Regions from separate parts of the Ureibacillus sp. FSL K6-2830 genome, predicted to be linked through region 1. Evidence: riboswitches for the same ligand, from Rfam matches in the RefSeq annotation. Region 1 holds a riboswitch; each other region holds the start of a gene.
What was found. A riboswitch is a leader RNA that binds a small molecule or an ion and turns the genes downstream of it on or off. The one in region 1 is predicted to bind thiamine pyrophosphate.
Positions count from the first base shown of each region.

Region 2: it holds a riboswitch for thiamine pyrophosphate, as region 1 does, so the genes downstream of both, thiT (energy-coupled thiamine transporter ThiT) here and thiM (hydroxyethylthiazole kinase) in region 1, are expected to answer to the same signal.
Region 3: it holds a riboswitch for thiamine pyrophosphate, as region 1 does, so the genes downstream of both, NSU17_RS06510 (LuxE/PaaK family acyltransferase) here and thiM (hydroxyethylthiazole kinase) in region 1, are expected to answer to the same signal.

Region 1 covers NZ_JBBOQR010000001.1:48,843-52,047, reverse strand. The annotation lists gene NSU17_RS00240 (reverse transcriptase-like protein) at 760-1,413, shown strand; TPP riboswitch at 1,553-1,655, shown strand; TPP riboswitch at 1,715-1,817, shown strand; gene thiM (hydroxyethylthiazole kinase) at 1,896-2,642, shown strand; gene thiD (bifunctional hydroxymethylpyrimidine kinase/phosphomethylpyrimidine kinase) at 2,645-3,205, shown strand, end outside.
Region 2 covers NZ_JBBOQR010000001.1:2,193,573-2,196,777, reverse strand. The annotation lists gene NSU17_RS10765 (acyltransferase family protein) at 1-657, shown strand, start outside; gene thiT (energy-coupled thiamine transporter ThiT) at 744-1,304, opposite strand; TPP riboswitch at 1,399-1,504, opposite strand; gene NSU17_RS10755 (SMC family ATPase) at 1,569-3,205, opposite strand, start outside.
Region 3 covers NZ_JBBOQR010000001.1:1,318,336-1,321,540, forward strand. The annotation lists gene erm (23S ribosomal RNA methyltransferase Erm) at 1-49, opposite strand, end outside; gene NSU17_RS06500 (GNAT family N-acetyltransferase) at 668-1,189, opposite strand; gene NSU17_RS06505 (MarR family winged helix-turn-helix transcriptional regulator) at 1,210-1,662, opposite strand; TPP riboswitch at 1,836-1,947, shown strand; gene NSU17_RS06510 (LuxE/PaaK family acyltransferase) at 1,999-3,087, shown strand; gene NSU17_RS06515 (acyl-CoA reductase) at 3,084-3,205, shown strand, end outside.

The sequences.
Region 1 (3,205 bases):
TTATAAATATGTTGAATATTTTATGGTTCAATACAGCAAAGTTGTAGAACAATTTGTTTCTCATCTACTTTCTGAGCATTCATGTTTTAATCAGCTGTAGTAATAAAGTGAGGGAGTGATTCTACAGGTTGATTATTTTGAATTTTTTAAATGGTTAAAGAATAAGGGGCGGTATCGCTCCTTTTTGTGTTAATTAAGCACATAAATCGTTTTATGATTACTGTTTTAAAAATGCCTCACGTTATTGAATATTTTTGTTATTAAAGGAAAAAAATAACTAAAAAAGTGGTAATTTCCTTCATCCAGTTGCATAGTGAGGTGAATTGAATGATTATTAATATGTTAACTGTAATATTTGTCTTGATTTGTTGTATTGTAAGTTTTCTCCTTATGGTTTTCACAAAAAAAACTTTGTTGTTTCGATATATTCCAATAGTTATCATCACAGTTAGCTTCATCTTTATAACGATTAAATACTTCTTCTATTCATATTACTTGATAGTCACAAAATTATTTGATGGTGTAATCCTTGTTCTTTTCCTTACATTATGGTTCTTCATTATGATTGAACATGTCATTCTTGATCTCATTGAAGATTATTCAAACATCCGCTCATTTTTTCGTATCATGTATAATCGAATTAAGCGATTGAAGTTTCGTTATGTTCGTTTACATTTCATAAAAAAAATTAAAAACCAAAGCCTACATTAATGCACATATCGATTTGTTGAAGGAAACAGGAACAGGGAGGTTCTATTCATGAAAATAACCATTGAATGGACGTATCATCATAAAGGATTGGAAACAACTTTTCGATCAGATGAAATGCCGCCAGTTCAAGCCCTATTGATTGCAGAAGAATTAAAGAAAACCGGAAAAGTAAAACATATGACCTTTATTGATCAATATGACAGTACATGGTCTGTTAAAGAAATAAAAAAATATTTAAAGGAAATCGAAACTGAGCCATCCAATGTGACAGTGTATTTTGATGGTGGTTATGATTTAGAAAGTCAAAAAGCCGGTTTAGGATTTGCCATATATTTTGAACAAAACGGAAAATCTTATCGAACTAGAAAAAATTTAATGCAACTTGGCTTAAGATCTAATAATGAAGCGGAATATGCGGCATTATACGGAAGTATTCTAGAGTTAGAAGTGATAGGCGTTCATCATCAAACTGTTCGATTCATTGGTGATTCACAGGTTGTTATTAATCAAATGAGTGGAGAATGGCCTATTTATGAAAAAGAATTAACAAATTGGGCGAATAAAATTGATGAAAAATTAAATCAACTAGGAATCAAATCTGAATTTAAATTAGTTTCGCGAAAAGGGAATGAAGAAGTCGATCGATTAGCAACTCAAGCATTGAATAATACCATAATTGAAGGAAAAATAGAGTTAGATTAATCGAGAAAAACTTGTGACATTCAATCTAGAATTTAAGTGATTTAGCTGTTTTATCTAGCAATCTTTTTAAATTCTATTAAATTATTTGAAAAAATAAAATGAAAATGTGTTATAATTTTCATAACAACTAAAAAATTATTAAATTTTGCAGGGGTGGCCTAAGTGCCTGAGAAGGTGATATCACCTAACCCTTAGAACCTGATGCAGCTAGTACTGCCGTAGGGAGCAAAATACCTTATCGTATGAATGATGATTATGTGTATTGTTGCTCTCCAAACTTGGAGAGTTTTTTTATTTCATATGATAATTGCAGGGGTGGCCTAAGTGCCTGAGAAGGTGATATCACCTAACCCTTAGAACCTGATGCAGTTAGCACTGTCGTAGGGAGCAATGAAAGATTGTGTTCTATTTTCAAAGCTCTTTTGCGCCGTGCAAAGGAGCTTTTTCTTTACATAAATTTTTACAATTATAGGAGGATATATATGAGCTTAATCAAAATAAGAAAAAAAAATCCATTAATTCATTGTATTACAAATACCGTTGTAACGAATTTTACTGCAAATGGTTTGCTTGCAATTGGAGCTTCACCAGTTATGTCAGATGAGCCATTGGATGTAGAAGACATGGTCGCTATTGCAAACGGATTATTAATTAATATTGGAACATTAAATAAAAATTCCGTAGAAGCAATGATATTAGCTGGGAAAAAAGCAAATGAACTAAATATTCCTGTCGTACTTGATCCTGTCGGAGCGGGGGCTACAACATATCGTAAAGAAACTGCAAAAAATTTATTAAAAGAGATTAAATTTGATTTAATCCGATGTAATGCTGGTGAATTAGCAGCAATTGCAGGAATTAATTGGCAAGCAAAAGGAGTTGATAGCGGACAAGGAGAAATGGATATTACCAATGTTGCTAAGGAAACTGCTCAAAAGTATGGTGCAATTATTGCTGTTTCTGGAAAAGAAGATTTCGTGACTGACGGAATAGAACACTATCAAGTTAGTGGTGGCCATGAGTTAATGACTCAAGTAACAGGAACAGGTTGTTTATTAAGTGCTATTTGTGCTGCAGCATTAACGTTGGATGGAGGAAAACTTGAAAATATTCGAAATGTATTAGCTGACTATAAAAAAGTCGCTGAAAATGCGTCGAAAGAAAAATACCTTGGTTCCTTCCAAGTTGAAATAATAAATGGATTACATCAAATTTCAAGAGGTGAATAACTATGAATATTGTCTTGACAATTGCTGGTTCAGATAGCGGCGGGGGAGCTGGCATTCAAGCGGATTTAAAAACATTTCAGGAGCTAAATGTTTTTGGTACATCTGTTATTACCGCATTGACTGCTCAAAATACATTAGGCGTAGAAGGTATTTATCCTGCAACGGCTGAATTTGTGGAACAACAATTGAATACGGTTTTACAAGATTTTGAAGTGAAAGCATTAAAAACAGGTATGTTATTTTCTGCAGATATTATTAAAACGATTGCAAAAAATTTAATAGATAAAAATATTCAAATAGTCGTTGATCCAGTGATGATTGCAAAAGGTGGGCAAGCGTTATTGCAAGAAGAGGCCGTACAAGCGATGAAAAATGAATTATTGCCAATAGCAACCGTATTAACGCCTAATATTCCAGAAGCTGAGACAATCACAGGTATGAAAATTGAAACAGCAGATGACATTCAACAAGCAGCAGCAAAGATTTTGCAACTTGGTGTTAATTGTGTAGTAATGAAAGGCGGACATTTTGAAGGTCCATCTGCTGTTGATACGGTCTTTTTT
Region 2 (3,205 bases), 2.1 Mb from region 1:
GTTCTAGGTGAATTTGTAGGTTGGTTTGTTTTAGTTATTCTTCAATTGTATCTATTGTTTTGGCTAATGATTAAATTTCAATGGCCATCTTTTGTCGTGTTACCTTTATGTGCATTGTTGTATTTTCTGCAGCATCGAATTTTTGATTTACCATATCCATTCTTTCAAGAAAATATGAAGTATGAAAAATTGTATGGAACAGCTTGGTTCGTTTATTTTGTAATCGCATTCATAATCGGTGCAAATTATGAAAAAATTCAGCCACTATTGAAAAAATATCGCATTTTCACTGTAATTTTCACGGCACTATCAGCTCTTTATATTTGGTATGGCTATAAATTCGGTATGGTTGAAATACATTCTAGAAGGATGGATTTGATTCCTTTTGTCGTTGGAATAACAAGCATGATCTTAGCCTATGGACAACTGATTCCATCTTTTAAAATTATTCGAATTATTAGCAAGTATGCATTTATGATTTATTTAATTCATTGGAACATACTATCATTAACCGCAAAGTACTTTGTATCATTTTTCAACAATGGTTATCTAGCAATTTTAGCAATGATGATATCAACGGTAATCGTTGCCATTACCATTTCAAAATGCATTTCGTATTTACCTTTTGGGAAATGGATTGTAGGTAAAATTAGATAAACGTATAAAAATTTATCCATAAAAAAGCGAATTAGGAAAACAATATTGTCTCCCAATTCGCTTTTTATTTTAATTCACAATTGTAATCAATTTTCTTTTTTTATCAATCTTGGGCTTGCAGTAAAGATGAGCACCGCTGCAACTGCAGTTAAAATAATAGCCGGAACCATATATGAACCATTATACCCGATAGAATAAATCCAGGCATTTTGATCGCCTGCATATTCTTTGAAGAAAATAGCTCCTGCAAGTGTATGACAAATAAAGCGCAACAAACCGCCAATAATTGTTCCGATGATAACAAATAATGCAATTTTATTTTTACGATTTTCTGATACTCCATCTAACACTTGTTTACGAACAATTGCCGCAAATCCTACGAAAGTAAATGCAAAAACATAATCAAGCAATGCTTGAGCCCAATGGACAATATAAGGATTAATTGTCATGTTCAATAATCCTACAATCAATCCAGTCATAAGTCCTGCAGATAGTCCCCAACGAATAGCGATTAAAATAATAGGCAGCATTACTAAACTAACGGATCCACCCTGCGCCCAAATAGAAAATTTCAATTGGTCTAACACATAACCAATTGCAGCAAAAATCGCAATTTCAACCATCCATAATAATTTTTGGTTTCTCATTCAATTATCTCCTTTCTCTTCGTTTATAGAACTTGAGAGAAGGATAGAAAACTACAAAATAAAAAACGTCCGGACAGAGCCGAGACGTCTTTGTTTCGGTTTCTATCCACATCCCTACGCAAGTACTAACTTACAGGTTCTAAGGGTTAGTGCATCCGGCACACTCTCAGCTGACTTCATCAGCACCCCTTGTGGTACAAATCTTATATTCTATTGGGAATAATGTCATTTTATCAAATTATATGAAGATTGCAACCTCATTATTTACTTTAATATAATGGATGTTTTACTATAGCCCTCTTTTAATTTTTCTACTTGTAATATAGCAGGCATTGCCGATTTTAATTCCTCCACATGAGAAATAACCCCTATCATTCGGCCGGATTTTTGTAGTTCAATGAGCGTATCAATTGCTTTCATCAACGATTCTTCATCAAGGGAGCCAAAACCTTCATCAATAAACATTGTTTCGATTTGAACATTTCCTTGGAAGCTTTGAATCACATCCGCCATTCCTAGTGCTAAACTTAACGAAGCATTAAATTTCTCTCCGCCAGATAAAGTTTTTACATCTCTTGCTTGTCCAGTGTATGCATCATATACATCTAATCCTAATCCACTTTGCCTACCGTAGGACTCCAATCGGTCAGAAACTTGCAAATAATATTGACCGTTCGATAAATTTTTCAAACGAAGATTGCTTGCTTCTGTAATGAGCTCTAAATACCCCATTTGTACATAGCGTTCAAAGGAAATTTTTTTGCTGTTGTGTCCACGAAGTAAATTATATAAATCTATGATTTGATTCGATTTTTCTTCCATTTGAAATATATTATTGGCAAGTCTTTCAAGCTTCTCTGCAAAGTCGATGCAATGTTTTTCACAAGCTTTCGAGTAGTTTAATTCATCTAATGCTTTTTCATAATTAAACTGCAACGCTTCCAATTCTTTTTCAGCTTCTGTTAAATCGACCTTTTCTTTATCTTTTAATTTTTCTGCTTCCTCTTTCACTTGCACTTGTAAAGAATGAAGCTCCTTTGAATAATTATCATATTGCATTTGTAAAGCTTCAATTTCCTGTTCTGGACGTCTAGCAAGTAGAAAATCTTCCGTCGATGTAAACCTTGCTTGTAGAAGAGCTGAATGGAAATTTTCCTTTGATTGTTGACATTTTACTTGAATATGTTTCACTTGTTCAGTTATTTGTTTAAATGCCTCTTCATTCATTACAACTTGTTTGTTAGCTTCCTGATACTGCTTTTGGGCTGTTTCCCAAGATTGTTTTAATTGTTGCTTATTGCTGATTGCTTGTTGAAGTGCAACTTGTAATTGGGAAAGGTCTTTAATCTCTTCTGGTATTAATTTTTTTTGTTGTTCTAAAATCGTACTATTCTGCGTGTATTGTTCATGTTTTTCATGATACTGACGTTCGATTTCCTTACGAAAATGAACTAATTGTGCATTTTCATCTTGCAGAATTTTTATTTGTTTTTTATTTAATGTAAGTATTTCTTTTTGACGTTCTTTTTCTTTTATAGCAATATTTATATCTTGTAATTGATGAACATATTTTTGATATTCTTTTAATGGCGCGTGATATTGCATTAATTTTTGTTCTATTTCTTGTAATTGATGTCGTTTCGATTCTAATTTCCCTTGAACAGCAAATTTCTTTTGCTGAGCTTCATCTAATGTTGCTTTCAGTTTTTTCAATTCCGTTTGATTAACGGTTTCAGTTGATGCTGTATGTTCGATTCGGTGTACCGTACTACCGCAAACAGGGCAAGGCATTCCAGGCAGGAGACTCTTCGCAAGAATGGCCGCTTGATTATTCAACCATTTTTCCTCTTCCTGAGCATATATATTTTGAACTTCTTCATAGGTAGATGTCGCTTTAAGCC
Region 3 (3,205 bases), 1.3 Mb from region 1:
CTAAAAAATTGGGTGGTTCACTTCTTCGATGTTTACGATTTTTAGTCATTAATTCTTCTTCCTTTCTAAAAAAATCACAAGCATCTGCTTGCGATTTAGAGCAAATGGAAGAAGATCCGCCCTCATTCGTTTGGAATAACATATTGACAAGATAGGCATCAAAAAAGGACTTGTACTTAGGTGTAGTACAAATCTATCGAAAGAAAGTGAAATTCCTTAATAATAGAAAAAAGGCAGAAATAATCTGCCTTCGGAAATGACGTTATTAACCCATTAATTAATATCAACCATAAATAGTGATATTACAAAAATGTGGTTCAAAAATGAAAAATGAAGATTATTAAAAAAGGACAGACTACTCCCATTTACTCTGCCGTTCACAAGCAGAGCCTTTGAACATATTCAATTCATTAGTTCAAAGTTGGGAAACGTAGTCTCATTGAGTGTGTCACTTTTTTAATAATCCTCCTTTAATGATGAATACAAAAACAGTATATTGGTCCTGAATCAAATTGTCAAATGGAACTATTGGGGACAGTCTATGTGTTCGAACCTAATGATAAATATGATTTGTTTGACGAATGCGAAAGTTTATTAACTGAATCATGAAATATAGAATCATAAGAAATGAAATTTATATGCCAATATTTCAGTATATACATGCTAATCAATCTTCCAATGTTTTAATCATGATCAAGTCCGTTTGTTCTTCATCCCCCATATAAAAGGAGTGAAATCCTTTTTGAACAAATCCCATTTTCTTATAAAAACCAATTGCATTTTCGTTCTTTTCCCAAACCCCAAGCCAAATTTTCTTTTTATTCCATTCTTTTGCAACTTCCATTGTTTTATTTAGCAAGGCTTTTCCAAGTCCATGCTTCTGAAATTTCTCTCGAATATAAATTCTTTCAATTTCAAGGAATTCATCGCCCATTTTTTCCGTCTGAGCATCATCACTATTGACTTTTAAGTAGCCAGCCAATTCATTTTGGTAATAGACAAAGAAAAATTGTGAATGAATATTGGATAGCTCTTTCTCTAATTGTTTTAGATTAAATGCCTTTTCTAAATATACTTTCATATTTTCAGGCGAATTTTGATCTTTAAATGTGTAATAAAACGTTTCAATGCCCACTTCTTGTAATGTGTGCAAATCTTCAAGGGTACATGTTTTTATTTTAATTGTCATAGTGAACATCTCTCCTCATATCAATAATTTCGTTTGTTTCCCTTCTTAACGTATTCCCAATCTTTTTCAACATTTTTTCTTACCCGCTCTAAAAGATTGAATAATGTTTCCACTTCTGCTTCAGATAATCCTTGTAAAGCTACAGCGTTAGAATGATCATGTTCTCTTATTAAAAACGGATAAACATTATTGCCTTTCTCGGTCGCATAGAGTTTCTTAATTTTTTTATTTTGTGGATCCTCTCGCTTTTCAACAAATCCGTTCATTTCTAGTTTTTTTATGGCGCGTGATGCAGTTGTCCGATCCACTTTGATCATTTCAGCCAACTTTTCTTGAATAATTCCCGGGTTCTCACATATTCGTACAAGGTACAAATACTGACCTTTTGTTAAGTCATATTCTTTAAACTCGATATTACTGATTGAATCTAGTGCTCGTGCTATCATCCCGATTTCACGAAGAACTTCTTTCATAATGAACCCCTCTCATTTTGTTGTAAATGCAATATTTTTAGTTCATTATACTCAACTTTTGTTGCATTTACAATAAAAAATAAAACCAATTGAATATCTACATAATCTTAGGATGAAAATTCAAAAAAATTTGCAATCTTTCACAAGAATAAGTAGACTTTATATTGAAACTGAATATATTAACCGGGGGCTTGCGGAAGCAGGCTGAGAGTACGACTAATCCGTCGTTGACCGTTTGAACCTGATTTGGATAATGCCAGCGCAGGGAGTGTAGTAAGTCGAATTATGCACTTTGCTTAGGCAGGGTGCATTTTATTTTGGAAAGGGTGAAAACCGATGACGCAGCATCGAGAAATCATAGAGGAACTTTCTCAATTTATAAAAAAGAATCAAGCTTCAGAAGAAGAGTTTAATAACTTAGCTTTACGTATTTTTAATTATCAATACAAACATAATCTTCCCTTTCAAACATTTTGCCGTCAAAAAGGAAAGACACCGCGGCTTGTGAAAAATTGGCGAGACATTCCTTATGTGCCGATGAGTGCCTTTAAAGAGGTTCCATTGACATGTTCAGATCCAGAGGCAGCGGTTAGAGTCTTTATGACAAGCGGAACAACCCAAGGAAAACAAGGCAAACACTTTCATTCCACTCTCGAAATCAGAGAACTTTCCATGATTATCAACTTTAAAGAACGGTTTATGAAAGAAACAAATCGCATCCGCATGGGAATTTTGTTTCCAACTGAAGAGAAAATGCCGCACTCATCCTTAGCCCATTATTTAGCTCTTGTCATGAAAGAGTTTGGCACAGAGGACAGCTGCTATTTATTAAAAGAGAACGGCGTACATATTCAAAAAATCATCAGTGAGTTGGAACATGCCGAAAAAACAGGAGAACCATTTGCTTTGCTCGGAGCAAGTTTCAGTTTTGTTCATTTGTTTGAGGAATTGGAGCGTTTAGGAAAAACGTTTAATCTGCCGAAGGGAAGCAAAATTCTTGATACTGGTGGTTATAAAAATAAATCAAAGGAATTAGATTTAAATGAATTTTATCAGTTGCTTGAAAGATATTTCGGTGTAGATAGAAGCAATTGTATTAATATGTACGGCATAACAGAGCTAAGCACGCAATTTTATGATGATGGCAATGAGGTCGTTCCATCTATAAAAACTGGACCTAGTTGGATTCGTACGAGAGTCATCAATCCGTTAACAGGTGAAGAGGTTCCAGAAGGAGAACGTGGTGTTTTAGTTCATTATGATTTAGCGAACTTTAATTCCGTAATGGCGGTTGCTACTGAGGATGTAGGAATGGCGGTTGATGAAGGATTTTATCTGTTCGGTAGAGTTCAAGGTGCCGAGGTAAGGGGATGCTCGCTAGCGGTAGAAGAGTTTATTCAATTGGCGAAAGGAACAGCACAATGAGAATAACAGCTGGATATATTCCAAATATCGGAGAAACGAAATTTGATAAGAAAATCCTGAAGTTTCAGGATTTAGAAGTGGAACTGCCTCTCCTTACACTTGAGCAATTACAGAAAGT